Regions from separate parts of the Priestia sp. JV24 genome, predicted to be linked through region 2. Evidence: riboswitches for the same ligand, from Rfam matches in the RefSeq annotation. Region 2 holds a riboswitch; each other region holds the start of a gene.
The links. A riboswitch is a leader RNA that binds a small molecule or an ion and turns the genes downstream of it on or off. The one in region 2 is predicted to bind S-adenosylmethionine.
Positions count from the first base shown of each region.

Region 1 (3,256 bases), on a different contig from region 2:
TTTCGCCGTGCTGTTTGACTGCATGAGTATAAAGTTCTTCATACGTCCATACGTTCACATCACGAGATGAACCCTCCATTCCCTCAGCGTACTGCCTAGCGGCTTTATTATAATGTTTTTTTACATTCAAAGCCGCTTTGTCAGCCGATTTCAACAGCAGATCTGTTACTTCTTTAAGAGAGCGATTTAACATAAATAAATTAAATAATACAACGGCAGAGTGCGGAACTTGAACTGAATACTCTTCTTTTAAATCTTTTTGTATCAGCACCGTAGGAGGTGGACTCGTTTCATCTCTTACTTTTTCGCAAAAATCAACGTTTAATTCTATTTCTTTTGTTAAATAAGAAGCTAGTAAATTAGCATTTAAACCAGCTAGCGGTTCCCCTACATGAGTTTCTTTTCCATAACACAAAAAGCTTGGCATGATTTTTCCAATCGATCCTGAGTACACATAGTTCGTTTGATCTCCAGGATAGCGGCTGAACACCGGTTCTGCATTTAGCATGAGAGAAAAATCCAGCTGATGTTTGCGGGCAAGTTCTAAAAGAACAGGCACTGCTTTTCTCATCCCAAGCGAATTTACTTCTTCATCCGGCACTGACAGCAGCAGGATGTTTCCGTCAAACTCCCCGTTGCATGCTCGTTCAACCATACTGATATGCAGGGCAATGCCTGCTTTCATGTCCATCGTTCCTCGGCCAAAAAGCCAGTCTCCTTTTATCATATCTTTTTGTACGTGCGCCGGAACTTGTTCCATATGGTTATAAAAAGTACTCGTTAATGTATCAGCGTGAAAAGCATCCTTTTTCCACTGTCCATAATCTTGTACATCCACTACATCGTAATGACTTACTAGTACAACTGTTTTATTCGTAATTTTCCCTTGAACAAAAGCTGTGACAATCGATCGCCCGTCTCCTGTTGAATGAAGCTCGACTTGCTCGTTTTTTTGAAAGTAAGGCAGCTTCAATAAATACGACGCTATCGATTCAGCCATTTCCACTTCTGCCATCGTTCCTGTCACGCTAGGTATAGAAACCAATTCGCTTACAAGTTTTTTTAACTGTGCTTTTGTTTGATACAAAGATGTTTTGTTCGACATACCCTTCATCTCTTTCCTTTTTCTAAATTTTCTATCAAACAAAACCATTCGTCAATCCCTTTGACAGAGACCCTTTCATTCTATCCCTATGTATCATAGTATGGCGCTGCCTTTACGCACATGATAAAAAAAGAGTGCGCGGCTAGGGATAGCACCGCACACTCTTTTTTTACTTTTGGTCATCTTCTAAAAAGTCTAGGATACGATCAATAAGCTGTTCGCTTCCTGCATCGTTTCCGTGTTCAAGAGACATTTCCATTTCAATGCTCCTTTCATAAAATATTCTTGTTTTATAACATACCACAATTCATTTCGAATGTAACCTTTAATTTGTGTAAAAATTTCGACAATTTATGATTAATTTTAAAATCTATTGAGTATTGATTATACCCACCAGATTCTTTGCTTGTCAAAAACCATGCTTTCTATTTAAAAACACTTAAAAAATAGAGGCGCGAGCAGACTTCTTCTATAAAAGACAGCCTACTCGCTCAAGCTTGGAACAGCATGATGAATAAATTTCTAGTTCATTTGCTTTTTGTATATCTTTAATATCTATGCCTACAGCATATGTACGAACATGGTTTTCGACCACAATTTCATAAAATGTTTCTAACTCACGATAAGCTACTTGATAATGCTTTCCTAATAATTTCACTGCTTCCTTTAATGCTTTCTCTCCTGTATGTGCTGCAACTGCTGTATGACTCATAAAACCCTCTCCTTTTAGAAAAATAAAAAAAACTCATTTTGCTTTGATGCAAAATGAGTTTTTCACCCGTTTTATCACCCAAAGCACATGCTTTGCTGGTAGGAGCACCTTACATTCGTAGGTTGCTGTGGAGTCAAAGAGCCAGATCTCTCGTCCACTCGTGATAACTTTTTAATTTAAAATTTATTTTATCAAACAATTCCATCCCCGTAAATAGAAAAATAAAAATATTTTAATTTTTTCGGTAATGGAATGAATTCAAAAAATGAAAGCTTAGATTAGCAAAATAAGAAGCTGCTACAAGCAATGCCTCTTCATTTAATGAAAAAGAAGGATGGTGCCATTCATATTCTCCAGCTGTACCCATCCATACAAAAAATCCTGGTACATGCTGCTGATATACGGCAAAGTCTTCTCCTCCAGGCGATTGTTCAGCTTCTACGACTTGATAACTAAGATTCTCTGCAGCGTTAATAGCCAGTTTTTCCAGCGTATCATCATTGTTTACTACAGGAAGATATGGATACCATTTAACGTCTACTGAAGCCCCGAAAGCTGCTCCAATCCCTTCAGCAGTTCGTTTCATAAGACCCGGTATTTTTTCTCTCGCTTCTTCTTGAAAGGTACGCACCGTTCCTTCAAGCGTTACTTTGTCAGGAATGACGTTCCACGAGCTCCCTCCATGGATTTGAGTTATGCTGACAACAACATTTTGAAAGGGGCTGAGATTACGGCTGACAATGGTTTGTAAACTAGTAACAATTTGACCAGCAGCAGCAATCGGATCTACTGTTTTTTCAGGGATGCCCGCGTGACCTCCTACTCCTTTGATGTCAATTTCAAAACGATCAACGCTTGCCATTAAAGCTCCCGATTTGATGCCAATGGTTCCTACAGGAAGATCCGGTTTGTTATGCATCCCAAATATCGCTTCTACTCCTTCGAGCACACCTTTTTCAACTAGCATTTTTGCCCCTGAAGCCGTTTCTTCAGCCGGTTGAAAGATAAACCGTACCGTACCGCAAAGCTCCTGCTGACGCTCTTTAAGAAGAGTGGCTGCTCCGATTATAGAAGCTGTATGAAAATCATGGCCGCATGCGTGCATAACTCCGTTTACTTCAGATGCAAATGGCAGATTGGTTTTTTCTTCAATTGGCAGCGCATCAATATCAGCTCGAATTGCGATAGTAGGTCCCGGCTTTCCTCCCACAATTTCCGCTACTGCTCCTACGTCTAATTGGAATGCATCAGCTATAGAAATATCATAGTGCTTTAACCACTTTTTAATACGTTTAGTTGTTTCATATTCTTTCATTGAAAGCTCTGGAAACCGGTGCAGCTCACGGCGTATGTCTATTAGCGTATTTAGTAGTAATTGATCTGTCATATTTATCACTCTTTCACATTTCTTAATTTGGAGAACTTCTCTATCTTTTATG
Region 1 covers NZ_JAPCIN010000012.1:36,284-39,539, reverse strand. The annotation lists gene OK414_RS05890 (M20/M25/M40 family metallo-hydrolase) at 1-1,105, opposite strand, end outside; gene OK414_RS05885 (hypothetical protein) at 1,575-1,817, opposite strand; SAM riboswitch class I at 1,886-1,987, opposite strand; gene OK414_RS05880 (amidohydrolase) at 2,050-3,204, opposite strand; gene OK414_RS05875 (GNAT family N-acetyltransferase) at 3,252-3,256, opposite strand, start outside.
Region 1: it holds a riboswitch for S-adenosylmethionine, as region 2 does, so the genes downstream of both, OK414_RS05885 (hypothetical protein) here and OK414_RS25645 (phosphoadenylyl-sulfate reductase) in region 2, are expected to answer to the same signal.

Region 2 (3,256 bases):
GCCAATCCTCCTGCTATGACACCCGTTGTGGCATCCATTAATCCAGCTCCTACTAGAGGACCGACAGCATTTGCCACGTTATTCATTCCAGCTGAGAAGGCTTCAAAGAATCCCGTCGCTATAACTAAAATCGTTAAAACTCTTTTCCACTTTCCCTCTGCTTCTTTTTTATGCGCTCTGCGTTTTATCACTTTTCCAATCAAAAAAGCAATGACAAATGAAACCAGCGGAACAATAATCCAAAAAGACATGACAACTAAAAGTTTTTCCACATACAGAGATTGATAAGCTACGCCTACTCCAACAACTGAACCAACCGTTACTTCACTTGTTGATAGAGGAATACCAATTAAATTCGCGAAAAAGAGTGACAGCGTTGCAGCAGCCAGAATGATAATAACTAATTCTACTGACAGCAATTTTTCAGGTATGATACCTGAACTGATAGTTTTTACCACCTCGCCGCCTCCGATAATGGCTCCGAGCACAATACCTATAGCACAGATGAACAGGGCTACTCTTTTCTTTTTAATCGCACCGGAGCCGTATGAAACGCCCATAGCTGCTGCTGCACCACTTGCTCCAATATTCATTGCAAAAAAAAGCGCAATGATAAAGGCAACATATAAAAGCATCATTTATTCAGCTCTTTCGTATTTAAGATTCGTGTAATCCGCATTCAACTTTTTGTGTACCTGCCCATCTTCCTGAACGTAAATCGTCTACATTGTAGGCAGGTGCGGTACAGGGCTCACAGCCAATACTTGGGTAGCCTTGATCATGAAGTTTGTTATATGGTAAATCATGCTTATACACATAGCGCCAAACTTCTTTCCAGGACCAATGAATTAACGGGCAGACTTTCACTTTCTTGAATTTCTCATCTTTATTAAAATAATTCGTGTTGGCACGAGATTCAGACTGCTCGCGTCTCAAACCAGAAATCCACGCATCATAAGGAGCAAGAGATTCCCTTAGCGGGATGATTTTTCGAATTTGACAGCATAGGTTAGGCTGACTCTTCCAAAGTTCATCTCCATGTTTCTCAGCTTGTTCTGCAAGCGTTAAATCCGGTTTTTTCATACGAATACGCAAATCAGGAAAGCGTTCTTTAATTGCATCAATTACTTCATATGTTTCTTTAAAATGAACGCCCGTATCTAAAAAGACGATTTCAGCATCTTTTTTCACTTTTGAAATTAAATCAATTAACACAATCCCCTCGATACCAAAGCTTGATGCGTAAATAATTGAATCTCCGTAGGTATCATACGCCCACTGCAATGCTGAAAGGGCTCCTTTTGTTTCATCTTCACTGTCGAACTCTGGAAATGTATCACTCCAGTTTTCGTACGTATATAAGTCTGCCATTTTCTTCACTCCAATTCTTAGTTATCCGCGTTATCCAATAAAAAAAGACGGTTTTACCCACTAGAATTGGATAAAACCGCCTCTAGTGTGTCTAGTCAGCGAAACTATTTAATTCTTACTTTGCTTCAACATGCTCAAAGATTTGTTTTAAGTCGGGGGTTACAGTCATTGGTGTCCCTCCTCAAATTATCGCTTGCGCTATATCAAAATAAAAAGTCTTCCATATTGAAAGACTGGGTAGGCAATAAATTTTCACCTTATCTTTCAAAATGATACACACTTTGCTGGAATTAGCACCTTGCTAAGCAGGTTGCCGGGGTTCAGCGGGCCAGATCCCTCCACCACTCTTGATAAGCATTTTTTAAAAATTTTAGCATATTTAGAATATTTGTCAACATTAAAAATCATATATCCGATAAGAAAACTATACTTTAAATTCACAGAAATATCTATACTTTTATTTAAAACAACATATGTAAATTTAACCCAAATGTGAACGTATCAGTTTATAAAACGCTTTCTTTTTTCTCCAACTTTTTATATTCTCTTGCTAAATAAAACACAAAACCTCTCTATAAAATTAATAAGGGATTTATAAGCTTTACGGATAATTCACCCACATTAGCACACATTACAGATAACACTGACTGACAGATAGGAGCTATATAAGATGGAGAGACAACCCTTTCAATTAGACGATACAATTAAAAATAATGTGCGAACATATTTACAGCAGATTTCAACTGAAGCCTCTAATTTAATTAAACATTTAGACACGAGTGATCATTGTATCCTATGTGATTTTGAGGAGATGCGAAAGTTATTTCAAGATGTTCAAGCTACGGCTGCCTCTTATTATTTGCGTCATTATCTATCGCCTTATACATTTGAATATGCTGCTCTGTCCTTAGCTATTCATAACCTTTCTGAGAAACGTCACGGCGCTTTAATTGTCATTGAACGGGAACAAAATGTAGACTCTCTTATTCAAAAAGGAATCCCTATTCAAGCTCCTGTCAGCGCTACGCTAGTTGAGACGCTGTTCTATCCAGGGACACCCTTACATGACGGAGCCGTCTTGATTAGAAATAATCAGCTTATCTCAGCTGCTAATGTTTTACCTCTCTCGTCTATTATTTCAACGACCAAAAAATTGGGAACACGCCACCGTGCAGCCATTGGAATGTCGGAAAAATCGGATGCATTAATTTTAGTTGTATCTGAAGAAACAGGCAAAATTTCGTTTGCTCTTGATGGAAGCCTCTACCCTATTCACTCCAGCAAAAATATGATTTAAGAGCCCTTTCCTGATAAGCAGCCCTATCTTGACTTCTATATCCTTTCTCTTTAATATATTTCATAGTTTTTACATACTATAGATACGGGTGATGCATATGACAATTTTAAAATTTGAACATGTAGGCGTTCAAGTAAAGGATATAGAAGAATCTATTGAGTTCTATACGCAAAAAGTGGGATTAGAGCTCATCGAAACACTACCACATACCGATCCATCTTTGAAGCTAGCTTTTCTAGGTTTAGAAGGCAATGTAATCGTAGAGTTAATTCAAGGGTATAACTCAAGCTTACCTAACGAAGGTAAAGTTCATCATTTTGCCCTGGCAGTAGACGGAATTGAAGAGGAGTTTGAGCGTTTAAAATCAGCAGGCGTTTCATTTGTGGAAGAAAACATTGTAACTTTGCCAAATGGAGCAAGATACTTATTTTTCTACGGTCCAGACAAAGAATGGATTGAATATTACGAAGTAAAAAGATAAAGATATCTTATACCTTCAGTAGAAAATGGTCATACTGTGGTTATGACTAATCACTGGAGGTTTTTTTATGATGGAATGGCTATTATTTCGACTTTTTCGTCGTTCTA
Region 2 covers NZ_JAPCIN010000024.1:7,622-10,877, forward strand. The annotation lists gene OK414_RS25640 (inorganic phosphate transporter) at 1-638, opposite strand, end outside; gene OK414_RS25645 (phosphoadenylyl-sulfate reductase) at 658-1,371, opposite strand; SAM riboswitch class I at 1,626-1,728, opposite strand; gene cdaS (sporulation-specific diadenylate cyclase CdaS) at 2,042-2,668, shown strand; gene OK414_RS25655 (VOC family protein) at 2,766-3,149, shown strand; gene OK414_RS25660 (potassium channel family protein) at 3,217-3,256, shown strand, end outside.

Region 3 (3,256 bases), on a different contig from region 2:
AACGTTTAGGAGTAGCTCAAGCCATTTTACATAAGCCTGCATTGCTTTTACTAGACGAACCAACAAATGGTCTAGACCCAGCGGGAATGAGAGAATTTCGTACATATTTACAAACGCTTTGCAGGGAAGAAGGAATTTCAATCTTAATCGCGAGCCACTTATTAAAAGAGGTAGAAGCATTATGTGACCGCGTTGGCATTATTCAAGACGGTGAGTTAAAAGCCATTCAAGATCTATCTCCAAATCGTCAAGACCAAGGAATGTACGTAGAATTTGAGTTGTCTGACGCGCAAAAAGCAGCGGATCTTTTATCACAAGAATTTGAAGTAACGATGAGATCACATATTATCGACGTGGCGATTGTAAAAGAACAAATTCCAGCTGTAAATAGAAAATTAGTGGACAGCGATATTTTAGTCTACCGAATCACTCCTGTGTATGAGACGCTTGAAGATTCGTTTATGTCCGTTACGGAAGGAGAGCACCATGCTTAAGCTAATTCAAAATGAACATATGAAATGGTTTCACAAAAGAAGCACAAAAGTCACGTTTATTACCATCGGTATTTTAACTCTTTGTATGGCTCTATTAATGAAAAAAGTAGCAAACAGTGCAGGAACAGAAGACAACATTTTGAACTTCCTGTCATTTAGTTCAGGTATGCTGATTCTCGTTCAATTTTTCGCTCTTGCTGTTGGAGGGTCAATGGTTGCAAAAGAGTTTGAGGCAGGTACCATTAAGCTTCTTTTAATTCGCCCTGCTAGACGTTCAACGATTTTAGCATCCAAGTACCTAACCCTCATTTTAATTAGCTTGTATTATTTACTGAGCTATTTGCTGTTTTCGTTTGTATGGGGAGCCTTGTTCTTTGGATTTACCAGTCTAGAAGGAGATGCGCAGCTGCTTAAAAATATTACGCTTACGTATGACAGTGCGTATATGGAAACGTTTATGATGATGACGTTCGCATTTATGCTGTCGTCTTTATTCAGAAACAGCGCGCTTGCTTCAAGTCTGGCTATAGTTGTAAGTATCGGGGCGAAAGCTGTGACAGGACTAGTATCAGAGTTTGGTTTATGGTGGGGGAAATTTTTACTGTTCGCCAACACGAACTTTGTGCAGTATATGGACGGGATGAAGACGATGTTTGACGGCATGACAATTCCATTTTCCATTTTCATCTTGGTGGCGCATTTTGTCTTCTTTATGGGCGTGGCATGGGCAGCGTTTTTGAAACGAGACGTAGCTAATTGATGTGAGAATTTTCGCACTATATATTTTTCTAAAATAGCATTTGACAATTAAATAAAAAGAGCTTACAGTAGTAAAAGACTATTTTTAAAACAACTATAAACTTCTTATCAAGAGAGACGGAGGGACTGGCCCTATGATGTCTCGGCAACTGGCTGTACGCAGTGCGGTGCCAAATCCAGCAGACGATGTTTCGTTTGGAAGATGAGAAGGGTAATCTTATGATACAAATAAGAGACCTCTTCTTATCAATAAGAAGAGGTCTTTTTTTATTACGTAAACAAGAGGTGTTAAGAATGGAACAACAAAAAGGAAACGGTTGGGCGCTGTTACCGCTGGGCGTCTTTTTAGTCCTGTTTGTCGGATCAGGAATTATAACGGGAGATTTTTATAAGCTGCCTGTATTAGTAGCCATTATCATTGCAGCCATTGTGGCGCTGGCTATGAACCGCAAAGATTCACTTAATGTAAAAGTGGAACGTTTTGCTAAAGGAGCAGGACATCCTGATATCATTATTATGGTGCTTATTTTTATTTTAGCAGGTGCTTTTTCTCAAGTGGCTAAAGGCATGGGAGCTGTTGATTCAACGGTAAACTTAGCTCTGTCTGTGCTTCCGCAAAGCTTAGTGGTAGTCGGAATCTTTGTTATTGGCGCATTCATTTCAATTTCGATGGGAACGTCAATGGGAACAATCGCAGCGCTAGGGCCTATCGCTGTAGGGATCAGTGAGCAAGCGCATGTATCCATTACATTGGCAATTGCTGCCGTTGTTGGTGGTGCAATGTTTGGAGATAATTTATCCGTAATCTCTGATACGACTATTGCAGCAGTTCGTACGCAAAAAACAAATATGTCAGATAAATTAAAAGTGAACTTTTTTATTGTACTTCCTGCAGCGATTGTTACGGTAATTTTATTGCTTGTAATGACGCTAGGCAACACGTCATCAGTAGAAATTAAAGACTTCAGCTGGTTTAAAATCTTACCTTATGTGGGCGTCTTAGTCGCTGCGATATTTGGTGCAAACGTATTAAGTATTTTAACCGGAGGAATTGTATTGGCCGGCGTGATCGGATTAGCTGACGGAAGCTACACGCTTTCTTCTCTTGCTAAAACTGTGACAGAAGGTATTGGCGGAATGTCAGAGTTAATTATTTTATCTCTGCTAATCGGCGGAATGGTTGAGCTTATTCGCTATAATGGCGGTATTCAGTTCTTATTGAACTTATTAACACGACGTATCCAAACGAAAAAAGGCGGAGAATTCAGCATCGCTGGACTGGTAAGTTTAACAAATTTAGCAACGGCTAATAACACGATTTCAATTATTACGGCAGGTCCGTTAGCAAAAGAAATCTCTGATAAGTATTCAATTGATAATCGTAAATCAGCCAGTCTGCTTGACTTGTTTTCATGCAGCGTTCAAGGGCTTATCCCTTACGGCGCACAAATGCTTCTCGCAGCAGGATTTGCTAAAGTTTCACCGATTGAGATTATTCCATTTACATTCTACCCAATGTTAACAGCGGTTTGCGGGATCATTGCAATTGTAATTGGATTTCCTCGTTTAAATAAAAAGTCAAAGTCATCTAAAGAAGCTGCGTAATATCAAACCCTTAAAAAGAATGTTCTTTTTAAGGGTTTTTTACTGTTTTAAAAAATCAGTCGGCTTTTCATCATCTAACTCCTTCCAAAGCGTCTCGTTCTGCTTAAGTGCATAAGCCGCTCCTCCAATTTCAATTCCGCATAATAAAATGAATAATAAAATACCCATGAAATGACCTCCTTACGTAAATGAGTAAAAACACGATGGTAACGGGTTTAGCTTCTTGCTGTTTCACTTTATAATGAGAATAAAGTATGAAACGCGTTTCAGCGCAAGAGAAAAAGGTGAAAACATGACAAATATCCGAGATATCGCAAAAAAAGCTGGTGTATCTGTTTCGACTGTATCCCGGGTGCTAAATCATCATCCGTATGTAAAAGAAGAAAAACGCCGGCTGG
Region 3 covers NZ_JAPCIN010000015.1:394,916-398,171, forward strand. The annotation lists gene OK414_RS11355 (ABC transporter ATP-binding protein) at 1-494, shown strand, start outside; gene OK414_RS11360 (ABC transporter permease) at 487-1,254, shown strand; SAM riboswitch class I at 1,356-1,462, shown strand; gene OK414_RS11365 (Na+/H+ antiporter NhaC family protein) at 1,548-2,858, shown strand; gene OK414_RS11370 (hypothetical protein) at 2,898-3,026, opposite strand; gene OK414_RS11375 (LacI family DNA-binding transcriptional regulator) at 3,151-3,256, shown strand, end outside.
Region 3: it holds a riboswitch for S-adenosylmethionine, as region 2 does, so the genes downstream of both, OK414_RS11365 (Na+/H+ antiporter NhaC family protein) here and OK414_RS25645 (phosphoadenylyl-sulfate reductase) in region 2, are expected to answer to the same signal.